Regions from separate parts of the Anaerosporomusa subterranea genome, predicted to be linked through region 2. Evidence: riboswitches for the same ligand, from Rfam matches in the RefSeq annotation. Region 2 holds a riboswitch; each other region holds the start of a gene.
The links. A riboswitch is a leader RNA that binds a small molecule or an ion and turns the genes downstream of it on or off. The one in region 2 is predicted to bind thiamine pyrophosphate.
Positions count from the first base shown of each region.

Region 1: linked by a shared signal. The riboswitch ahead of thiC (phosphomethylpyrimidine synthase ThiC) and the one ahead of cytX (putative hydroxymethylpyrimidine transporter CytX) in region 2 are both predicted to bind thiamine pyrophosphate.
Region 3: linked by a shared signal. The riboswitch ahead of thiM (hydroxyethylthiazole kinase) and the one ahead of cytX (putative hydroxymethylpyrimidine transporter CytX) in region 2 are both predicted to bind thiamine pyrophosphate.

Region 1 covers NZ_LSGP01000001.1:101,949-105,229, reverse strand. Annotated here, with positions in the region: gene AXX12_RS00400 (transporter substrate-binding domain-containing protein) at 1-403, opposite strand, end outside; gene thiC (phosphomethylpyrimidine synthase ThiC) at 670-1,971, opposite strand; TPP riboswitch at 2,211-2,347, opposite strand; gene AXX12_RS00390 (MFS transporter) at 2,655-3,281, opposite strand, start outside.
Region 2 covers NZ_LSGP01000017.1:766,798-770,078, forward strand. Annotated here, with positions in the region: gene thiM (hydroxyethylthiazole kinase) at 1-799, opposite strand, end outside; gene cytX (putative hydroxymethylpyrimidine transporter CytX) at 757-1,989, opposite strand; TPP riboswitch at 2,282-2,394, opposite strand; gene AXX12_RS10995 (RidA family protein) at 2,715-3,173, shown strand; gene AXX12_RS11000 (FAD-dependent oxidoreductase) at 3,187-3,281, shown strand, end outside.
Region 3 covers NZ_LSGP01000017.1:206,964-210,244, reverse strand. Annotated here, with positions in the region: gene AXX12_RS08520 (ABC transporter substrate-binding protein) at 1-672, shown strand, start outside; gene AXX12_RS08515 (DNA-3-methyladenine glycosylase I) at 791-1,351, opposite strand; TPP riboswitch at 1,526-1,638, shown strand; gene thiM (hydroxyethylthiazole kinase) at 1,713-2,525, shown strand; gene thiE (thiamine phosphate synthase) at 2,515-3,153, shown strand.

The DNA.
Region 1 (3,281 bases), on a different contig from region 2:
CGATATCGGCATTGTAATAAACAGAAGAGAAATCAACTGTTTCTTTACGCTTACTGGTGATACTCATGCCAGCGATAGCGGCGTCGATCTTGCCGGCATTTACGGCTGGCGCCAAGCCATCCCATTCAATCTTGTGGATTTCCAGTTCATAGCCCATCGATTCGGCAATCTTTTTAGCAATCATTACATCATAGCCCAAGGCGTATTCTTGACTGCCTTTAATTTTCACTGCTCCATTATCAGCAGTAGTCTGGGTCCAGTTAAAAGGCGCATAACCACATTCCATACCAACTCGAAACACCTTTTTATCTGCTTCTTTTTTGTCACCAGAGCACCCAGTTAGTATAACGCCAAAAATAGCTACACAAAGCAACGCAATAAGCATAGTTTTGTAATTCTTCATCATCTCTCAACCTTTCGTCTGCTTTTTTGCTAAAATTCAACACAAATGTGTAATACACTTAATTGTAGCAACGCCTATGAATAAATGTCAAGCTGTATACATTATATCTACACCGATTAGGCTGTCTGTTCATTTCGTAATCGCAAAGAATACTTTTCTCTTCATTAGGGAAATTTTCATCACGCCTTGCATAGACCAACAACAACCCTAAAGAAGACCTCAGCCCTGCTCAATTCGGGGTTGAGGCCTTCATCTTTTTTGCAATTTTATAGAATACTTAAATCCTCACCATTTAGAATCTTCTTCATGTTTTTCATTGGACACATCTTGCCGCACATTGTGCAGGTATCCTCACACTCAGGAGCCGATTCCGCGCGGTATCTTCTTGCCTTTTCCGGATCTATAGCAAGTTCAAGCATTCTCGGGAAGTTTACATCAGCTCGGGCTGCGCTCATTTGGTTATCCCAATCACGTGCGCCCGGGATGCCTTTGGCGATGTCAGCGGCGTGCGCGGCTATGCGAGCAGCGATGATCCCTTCCTTCATATCATCAAGGTTCGGCAAGCGAAGATGTTCAGCCGGAGTAACGAAACAAAGGAAGTCAGCGCCATTTGCAGCGGCAACAGCGCCGCCGATAGCGCTGGTTATGTGGTCATAACCGGGGGCGATATCAGTGACGAGCGGCCCTAGTACATAGAAAGGCGCACCGTGGCACAGTTTTTTCTCAAGCAGCATATTGGCGGCGATCTCATTCAGCGCCATGTGTCCCGGCCCTTCAATCATGACCTGCACGTTTCTGGCCCAAGCTCGTTTTGTCAGTTCCCCCAAAGTGATCAGTTCTTCAATCTGCGCCGGGTCAGTAGAATCGTTTATCGAACCCGGGCGACAGGCGTCACCGAGACTAATAGTTACATCATACTTCTCGCAGATATCCAACAACCGGTCATAATACTCATAAAACGGATTTTCCCGGTCATTTAGCTCCATCCAGGCGAAAAGTAATGAACCGCCGCGCGATACAATGTTTGTCAAACGCTTGTTTTCTTTCACTCGTTTCGCGGTTGCCCGATTCATTCCACAATGAACAGTGATGAAGTCTACACCATCACTAGCATGACGTTCCACGACCGAGAAAAACTCATCGACGGAGATTTCTTTTAAGTCTTTATCCAGCATCCCTACTGCGTCATACATCGGCACAGTGCCAATCATGACAGGCGACATAGCAAGCAGCGCCGTGCGGAATTCCTGGGTCTTGCCGTAACAGCTCAAATCCATGATCGCTTCAGCTTTTAAGTCAATCGCCCATTTTGCCTTTTCCACTTCTAAATTAATGTCATTGCAGTCCTTAGAGACTCCCAGATTGACGTTGATTTTTGTCCGCAGACCTTGGCCGACTCCTTCTGGACTAAGACGGGTGTGGTTTTTGTTCGCCGGAATAACCACTTTGCCTTCAGCAATTAACTGACGGAGGTTTTCCACAGTCATTTTCTCTTTGCTGGCGACAATTTGCATTTGCTCAGTGATGATTCCTTTTCTGGCTGCGTCCATTTGTGTAGTATAGGTCATTATTTACACCATCCTTTATAATAATTAACTGTTGGCGCGGTCTTAGGAAGACGGAGCACGTTAACCACAGAGTACGCAGAGCACACAGAGGGCCCCGCAGAGGGCTACGGTTTCTTACTCATAGATCCAAAACCCTCAGTGCACTCGACGCACCCTCTGTGAACTCTAAGCAAACGTAACCGCTTTCTTCCGTCGCACTTTACTTTGCTGGCAGTAAAAAAGGCTTGCCAACGTACGGCAAGCCTTTCATTCTGCTTTCCTACGGTGGTACTAACCACATCAGGTTTAAGGGTTGGAGCAAGCTCCTCTCAGCATTAGTACCTATCCCACCTAAAACTTAAGCGCGATAAAATACTAGGCACCCCTAGCGATTGATTCAATTTGGTTTCATTGTACTGCATTTTCTTTAGCTTGTATAGTAAATCATCTTCGTTAGCCCATAACCTGTATCGCATTCTCCTTTACTGCGGACACAAGTACTACGATGTGTTTCTGTTTTTCGCGTCAGACAAATTGACGAAGCTAACCGGCCTATCAAAAGGCGGTTTCAGCCAGCCCGTTCCTTCGCGCAGCGCCTTTCGCGTTTTCGCGGCCAATTTTTCTCGTCGCTATCTAACTTTCCCTGTCAAAGAAAAACACCTTTATGTATCTTCGTTTACTCTGCGGGATCTTGTACTTCACTATCATCCATTCCGGCTGACCTTGGCGATAGATAGCGTGGTTTGCAGTTCATCGCCAACATTGCGGCAGTACGTTTCTTTGATATTCAAGACGAACACAAGCCCAACTGCCAGTACCGCAGCACACAGTAAAAACGCCTGATGATAGGCAATAGCTGGATAAATCTTTACACCGTGTTCGATTGCTCCCTGCCAATATTGATCAAGTATCCAACCAAACAAGGGTTGTAAAAATGCGGCGCCAACAAACGCGCCTGAATTAGCAACACCTGCGGCCATGCCGGTGATATGTGACGAATTAACCTCTTTGACGCAAGCGACTGTAAGGGTAATCCCTGATACCCCGAGACCAATGGCTAAACAAATCGGATATAACACCCACTCAGGCGGTTTGGCCTGATTCCAGAAAGTCAGCAGTAGCCAAATGGCCAAGAAGAAAGCCGTTGCCCCAACGTACGGCAACCGTCTGAATCCAAACCGATCTGAAAAAAATCCGAATAGCGGCCCGCCCAGCATATTGCCGGTTACCATCAGTAACAAATGATTGGACGCATCGAACCTCGACATGCCGTAAACCTGCATAAAGTAGGAAACTCCCCATAGGCCCACGACAGTCATATATACACCATA
Region 2 (3,281 bases):
CTCTGCCGTGCCGTAGCAGCAGTTCAGGAGTCATATTTGATACTGCGTCAAACAATCTAACCCTAAACGTGCCTATTCCTTCATCTGGTTTCAGAGAACGCTCAGCGATCTCGCCGGCGATCCCCATTACCGCTATGCCGCCAACGGCGCTGGCGAGGTAATCGGTAGTCACACCACAGAAACAGGCGATAAGCGAAGTGGCCATACAGCCGGTTCCGGTCACGTTAGCCAAAAGGGGATGTCCGTTGTCGATGCGGTACAGGCCCTGATTGCTGACAATGAGGTCCATTTTGCCAGTAATCGTGACAATGCAATTCAGTTTTTTTGCTACCGTTTGCGCCGCTTGGTCACCATCTGCCGTATCAACCGCCGAGTCTACTCCGCGAGTGACTGCCTCGAAACCGGCCAGAGTTTTGATTTCCGACATATTGCCTCTGATCACCGTTGGCTGCACAGCTTGCAGTATTTGGCCGGCCGCTTGCCTGCGAAAAGACGTAGCCCCTACTCCTACCGGGTCGAAGATGACTGGGATGCCGAGCGTATTGGCTTGCTTGCCGGCCGCGATCATTGATTGCACTTTGGTCGCGTCAAGGGTTCCAATGTTGATCACCAGCGCCGCTGCGTGGCTAACCATTTCTTCCACTTCCTGCGGGTCGTTAGCCATGACCGGCGATGCGCCAATAGCCAAAGTGATGTTAGCACAGTCATTAATTGTTACATAATTCGTCAAGTGGTGGATCAGCGGCTTCGATTTCCTTATGGCTGCGAGGGCTTGGGCTGCTGTTTGCAGTATGTCCATGTGTTGGCAAACCTCCCGACAATTGTATAGATAAACGCGGTGACGATAATGACCGGAATCGTCGCGCCGAGCGCAAGTTTAAGATCAAGGAATTGATAATATAGGGCTATCCCTACGCACCAAACCGCCAAGGCAGACCAGTTTGCCTGTAGTTCTGGACGGATGCGGCGATTCTTTAATATGAAGTAATCTGTCAGCAGTATCGCGAATAATGGCGCAAATACTGAGCCGATGGCTAACAAGAATGAAATGTATTGTTCCATATCAATGATGAGGGCAAGCGCCGCGCCCAGTACCGTGACCGCCATGGCCATATGTTTTTCGTTGAGACCAGGACAAAGAGTGGCGATACTGACTCCGGCCGAATAGGCGTCCATGAAGGTGGTTGTAATAGTTGCCAGGATCACAATCCCTAAGGCCGCAAGACCTAGATTTGCTGCTAGCATGACTGCCGCCGGATCGGCATTGCCGGTTTTGACGGCAACACCAAGACCAATGAGGTACATCCAGCAGCTTCCAGTGAAATAGCCAATAAAGCTGCCCCAGGCAGCACCTTTGCCAGAACGGGCAAATCGGGTGTAGTCTGCGGCCAGCGGCAACCAAGATAGAGGCATGGCTATGCTCAGCTCGATCGCTTCCGTGAAACTCAGCATCCCTGCGGCTGGCTGCTGAGCCACCACCGGGTTCCGCAGCACGGCCCAGCTCAATACTACGGTTAAGCCAAATAACAGCCAAACTGCTGCCATGTTGAGCTTCTTCCAGCCGCTTTCCCGACCGAGAGCCACCCACAGCAGGATTAAAGCGCCGATAGTTACGCTCCAAATTGTGGTGTTATCAATCTGGAATAGAATTTTCGTGATTTCGTTGACAGAACGGGCCGCCGAGAGGATCATAATTGTTGTCCAGCCAATCAACTGTAGCACATTCAACAATGCGAATAAGCGGGCGCCGTAAGCGCCAAATGAAATGCGCGTCGACTCAATCGCCGGCACTCGCTCCTGGAACCCGATCAGGCCAACCAGAGCCAGCAGGGTAGTGCCGATCAAATGCCCTGCCAGTATGGCAGTCGCGCCGCTGGCTAAGCCAAGTGGGGCAAGCAATCCGCCAGCGAGAATTTCCGGCACCGATACCGCGGCGCCGAACCAAAGAAACAGAAAGTGTTTGAAGCCAAGGGTTGATGTTGTATTCATAATTACACCTCTTTCTATGTAGCAAGAAAAACCGCTTTGCGGTCCTTGGGGAGCCGAGGTACGTTCAGCACAAGCCGCACTAGCGCCACAAGCGCTACTATGGACGGCCAAATGACACGATGCGCACGTGTGTGCGCATATTTTTTTTGTGCGTTCCCTTCGCGTAGGCGCGTAGCGCCTTTCGCGTTTTTGCGGCCAACCGCTAGCACGCTTTGCGTTCTTTGCGCTAACATACTTCCACAGTTATACTTTCTTGACGCTCTAAGAAAAGGCGCATCCGTACGGATGCGCCTCAGAAAATCTGCTGCATTCCCTACGCTGGCATTACCCAGATCAGGTTACAGGGTCATAGACCTTATCGGGTCTAAATCTCAGCCGGCCTCTCCAGCACCCCTTGCCTACACTATTATATTTATTCAATCATACACCCTGGGAGATCAGGAATCAATAGAAAAAATCTAAACAGAAGTATGCTTGTCATGGGATTAGCGGTACTGAATCAGGAGAAAATAGGAATTGTCGGCAGGAGTCTGGCAACATCTATAGAATTGTCTCAAAGGTCGCTTCTCAAGGATGCGGTGAACAAGAAAACGGCTTAATCCTTCAGATTTTGCAGCTAAAGCATACTTTTCTGCGGATGGATATCACCATATATCAGGTGCGAAAAAAAGATTCCGTAGGGAAGGCGTTTGGCTGATTTTAAGGTTAGAAAGGTGGAAGAAAAAATGGGATTTGAAGACAAGCTAAATGAATTAGGACTAACCTTGCCAGAGGTGGCAAAGCCGGTGGCTGCTTATGTTCCTGCTGTACGCTGCGGTGATCATGTGTATACCTCAGGTCAGCTTCCGATCGTGAAAGGCGAGGTCAAGTACAAAGGCAAGCTTGGGCAGGAAGTAAGCCTTGAAGAGGGTTATGAGGCAGCCAAAATTTGTGCGCTAAACTGTCTGGCGGCGGTTAAAAGTGTGGCCGGCAGTCTTGACAATGTTGAGAAAATCATCAAAGTAGTTGGTTTTGTCAACAGTGCCGTCGATTTTACCGATCAGCCTAAAGTAGTCAACGGCGCATCCGAGTTAGTCGCCAAGCTGTTTGGCGAGGCTGGAACACACGCCCGCTCTGCCGTTGGTGTAGCCCAACTTCCTCTTGGCGCGGCAGTTGAAGTCGAAATGATTGTCAAAGTGAAATAGGAGGTATTCAGCAGTGGCGAAAAAAGTAATAATTAACGGCGGCGGCTGGGCCGGCTGTGCGGCTGCTCTGGCTGCGCGACAGGCAGGGGCAGAGGTTGAGCTGTTCGA
Region 3 (3,281 bases), 560 kb from region 2:
CGCCTGGGCATTGATATCGACTCGATCATAAAAAATGTGATGAACGGTCGCGCTTATCCTGCTGAACAGGGAAATCCGAAAGAGGTAATCGGTTTTGTATCGGGCTTGCAAGCAGTCAAGTATGATCCGGAAAAAGCCAAAGCCCTTTTGGCTGAAGCCGGTTATCCGAACGGCTTTACCGTAACTTTGGATGCGCCGAACAACCGGTATCCCAATGACTCTAAGGTTGCTGAAGCTATCGCCAGCCAATGGGCAAAAATCGGCATTAACGTTAAACTGAACCTGATGCCTAAAGCACTGTATTTTGATTACACGCGGCTTGCGGACAAAACGACCGTCAGCTTAATCGGCTGGACGTCGGAAAATGCGGACGCCGGTTTTTGGTACCGGGCATTTTTCTATAGCAAAGACAAAAAGCCGGGATACGGGACATCCAATCGCTCTTTTTATACCAATCCCGAATTTGACAACTATATTGATCAGGCTGACAGTACTGCCAGGCTGAACGAGCGGGCTCAATTCCTGCAACAGGCAACACGCCAGTTGCAGAAGGACCTGCCGCTTCTTCCCTTGTACTTCCAGGAAAATGCATATGGCTTTTCCAAGAGAATCAATTTCACGCCACGCAAAGACGAGTATATTTACGCTTCTGATATTCAGTGGAGTAAATAATACATACCGGCTTGGTCAGTTTAATTCGCGATTGAAGAGACCGCCTAAAAAGCATCAACGCTTTTAGGCGGTCTCTTCTGCATCCTCTTCGTCGTAAACAACATCCCTGCCCAGTCTGTCAATAAGCTTGTTTTCGCACAAAGCAATCTTTTGTATGGTCATTTACCATGCCTGTGGCCTGCATAAACGCATAGCAGATTGTCGAGCCGACAAATTTAAAACCCAGTTTACGTAATGCCTTACTCATCCTGTCTGATTCGATCGAAGTAGCCGGTACTTCAGACGAGCTTGTCCAATGGTTGGTTATCGGTTTGCTATCAACAAATTGCCAAATGAAGTGACTGAAGCTGCCATGCAATTCCTGCATCGCCAAAAACTGTTTGGCGTTTTCAATCGCAGCATTGATTTTAAGCCGGTTACGGATAATTCCGGGGTTAGCCATAAGCTCTGCCACTTTTCCAGCATCATACTGAGCAATTTTACGGGCATCAAACCCATCGAAAGCCTGACGAAAGTTCTCCCGTTTTTTTAGAACAGTAGTCCAGCTAAGTCCTGCCTGCATTCCTTCCAGTATTAACATTTCAAATAGCTTCCGGTCATCATATACCGGAACTCCCCATTCATCATCATGGTAACGTATCATTAATTCATCTTGACCAGCCCAAGTACACCGTTGCAGCATGGTTAACCTCCCTATTCACAAATCCATCGAATACCTCCCTCTATTATATACAAAACGATAAGATACCTGTATGTCATCGTACAATTTTTGCTATTTCGCCACAAGGGACGATCGTTTCCCAAGACAGTTGATTTCTTGTTGGAAGGTGGTAAACTATAACTAAATAGAATAATGAAAGTTCAGGGGAGCTGGAAAGGCCGGCTGAGATACAAACCCGAGGATGTTTGTGACCCTATGACCTGATCTGGATAACGCCAGCGTAGGGATGAGCGAAGTGATTGTATATTTCTGCAGCGCATCCAGCCGGATGCGCTTTTATTATTATCGAGAAACGATGATATGGGGGGTATATAAGACAATGGAAGTACTGCAAAAAATTGCTGACAATCTACTGCGATTAAGAGAGAGAAAACCACTTGTTCATCACATAACGAATTACGTAACGGTGAACGACTGCGCCAACATTACCCTTGCAATCGGCGCTTCCCCGGTCATGGCCGATGATATTGCGGAAGTAGAGGAAATGGCCTCTTTCGCCTCCGCTCTGGTACTCAACATGGGAACCCTAAATGCCCGGACGATCGAATCGATGTTGGCAACGGGCCAAAAGGCGCGTCAAAGAGGAATTCCTGTTGTTTTCGATCCGGTTGGAGTTGGGGCGACAAGCCTGCGGACGTCTACTGCTAAACAAATTATTCGGGAGGTTCGTCCCACGGTGATTCGCGGCAATATGTCGGAAATCAAAATCATCGCTGGCCTGGATGTAGCAATCAAGGGAGTTGATTCAGTGGCAAGCGAAGACGCCGGAGAAAGCGTAGCGAGCAATCTCTCCCACAAACTTGACTGCGTGGTTGCTATAACCGGTAAGACAGACATTATCGCGCAAGGAAATCGGATTTACCGTATCGACAACGGGCATGCGCTGCTTTCGCAAATAACCGGATCCGGATGTATGGCCACCTCGCTGATCGGATGCTTTTGCGGGGCTGCCGACGATTGGTTCGCCGCAACGGCGGCGGGAATTGTGACGATGGGATTAGCTGGTGAACTCGCGCATGCCTCGTTGCAGCCAGGCGACGGCATCGGCACTTTTCATATCCGGCTATTTGATGCTGTTTCAGTAATAAATCCGGATATCCTGAAGAAGGGTGGCAAAATTGATGAGCTGTAACCAAAGTATCGACTACTCGTTGTATCTGGTGACTGACCGGCAGCTGCTAGCCGGCAAGGATTTGGCGGCAACAGTCGAGCAAGCCATTCTCGGCGGAGCAACTCTGGTGCAGCTTCGGGAAAAGGACGCATCAACCAGAGACTTCTATCAGCAGGCTGTCTTGATCAAGCAAATCACCGGCAAATATCATGTGCCGCTGATTATTAATGACCGGGCCGATATCGCCCTGGCGGTCGATGCAGACGGACTGCACATCGGGCAAGAGGACCTTCCCTTGCATATTGCGCGGCAGATAGTAGGACCGGAGAAGCTTATCGGCGTATCCACTGCGACTCTGGAGCAGGCATTGGCAGCAGAAGCAGCGGGTGCGGATTACTTGGGAATTGGAGCGATTTTCCCTACAGGCACGAAAAGCGACGCGGATAGTGTCAGCCTGGAGGAACTGCGAACCATAAAGGCAAAGGTGAGAATTCCTATAGTCGCCATCGGAGGCATCAATGAGACCAACATCAATAGCGTCATGTCGGTTGGGGTAGATGGAGCCGCCGTCGTCTCGGCGATCCTCTCCCGGCCCGACCCCTTGCGGGCCGCTGCCTATTTGCGTCAACTGATAGCACTAGCCTATTAACGACTATCTGCGCGAAAATAGAAACCGTATCTGCATTTATCGACCGTTTCCAAAAAACAATTTGGATTTAAATGCCGTTACCTTTTCAAAAATCAGACGTTTGATAACATAGAAGGTAAAATATTGGA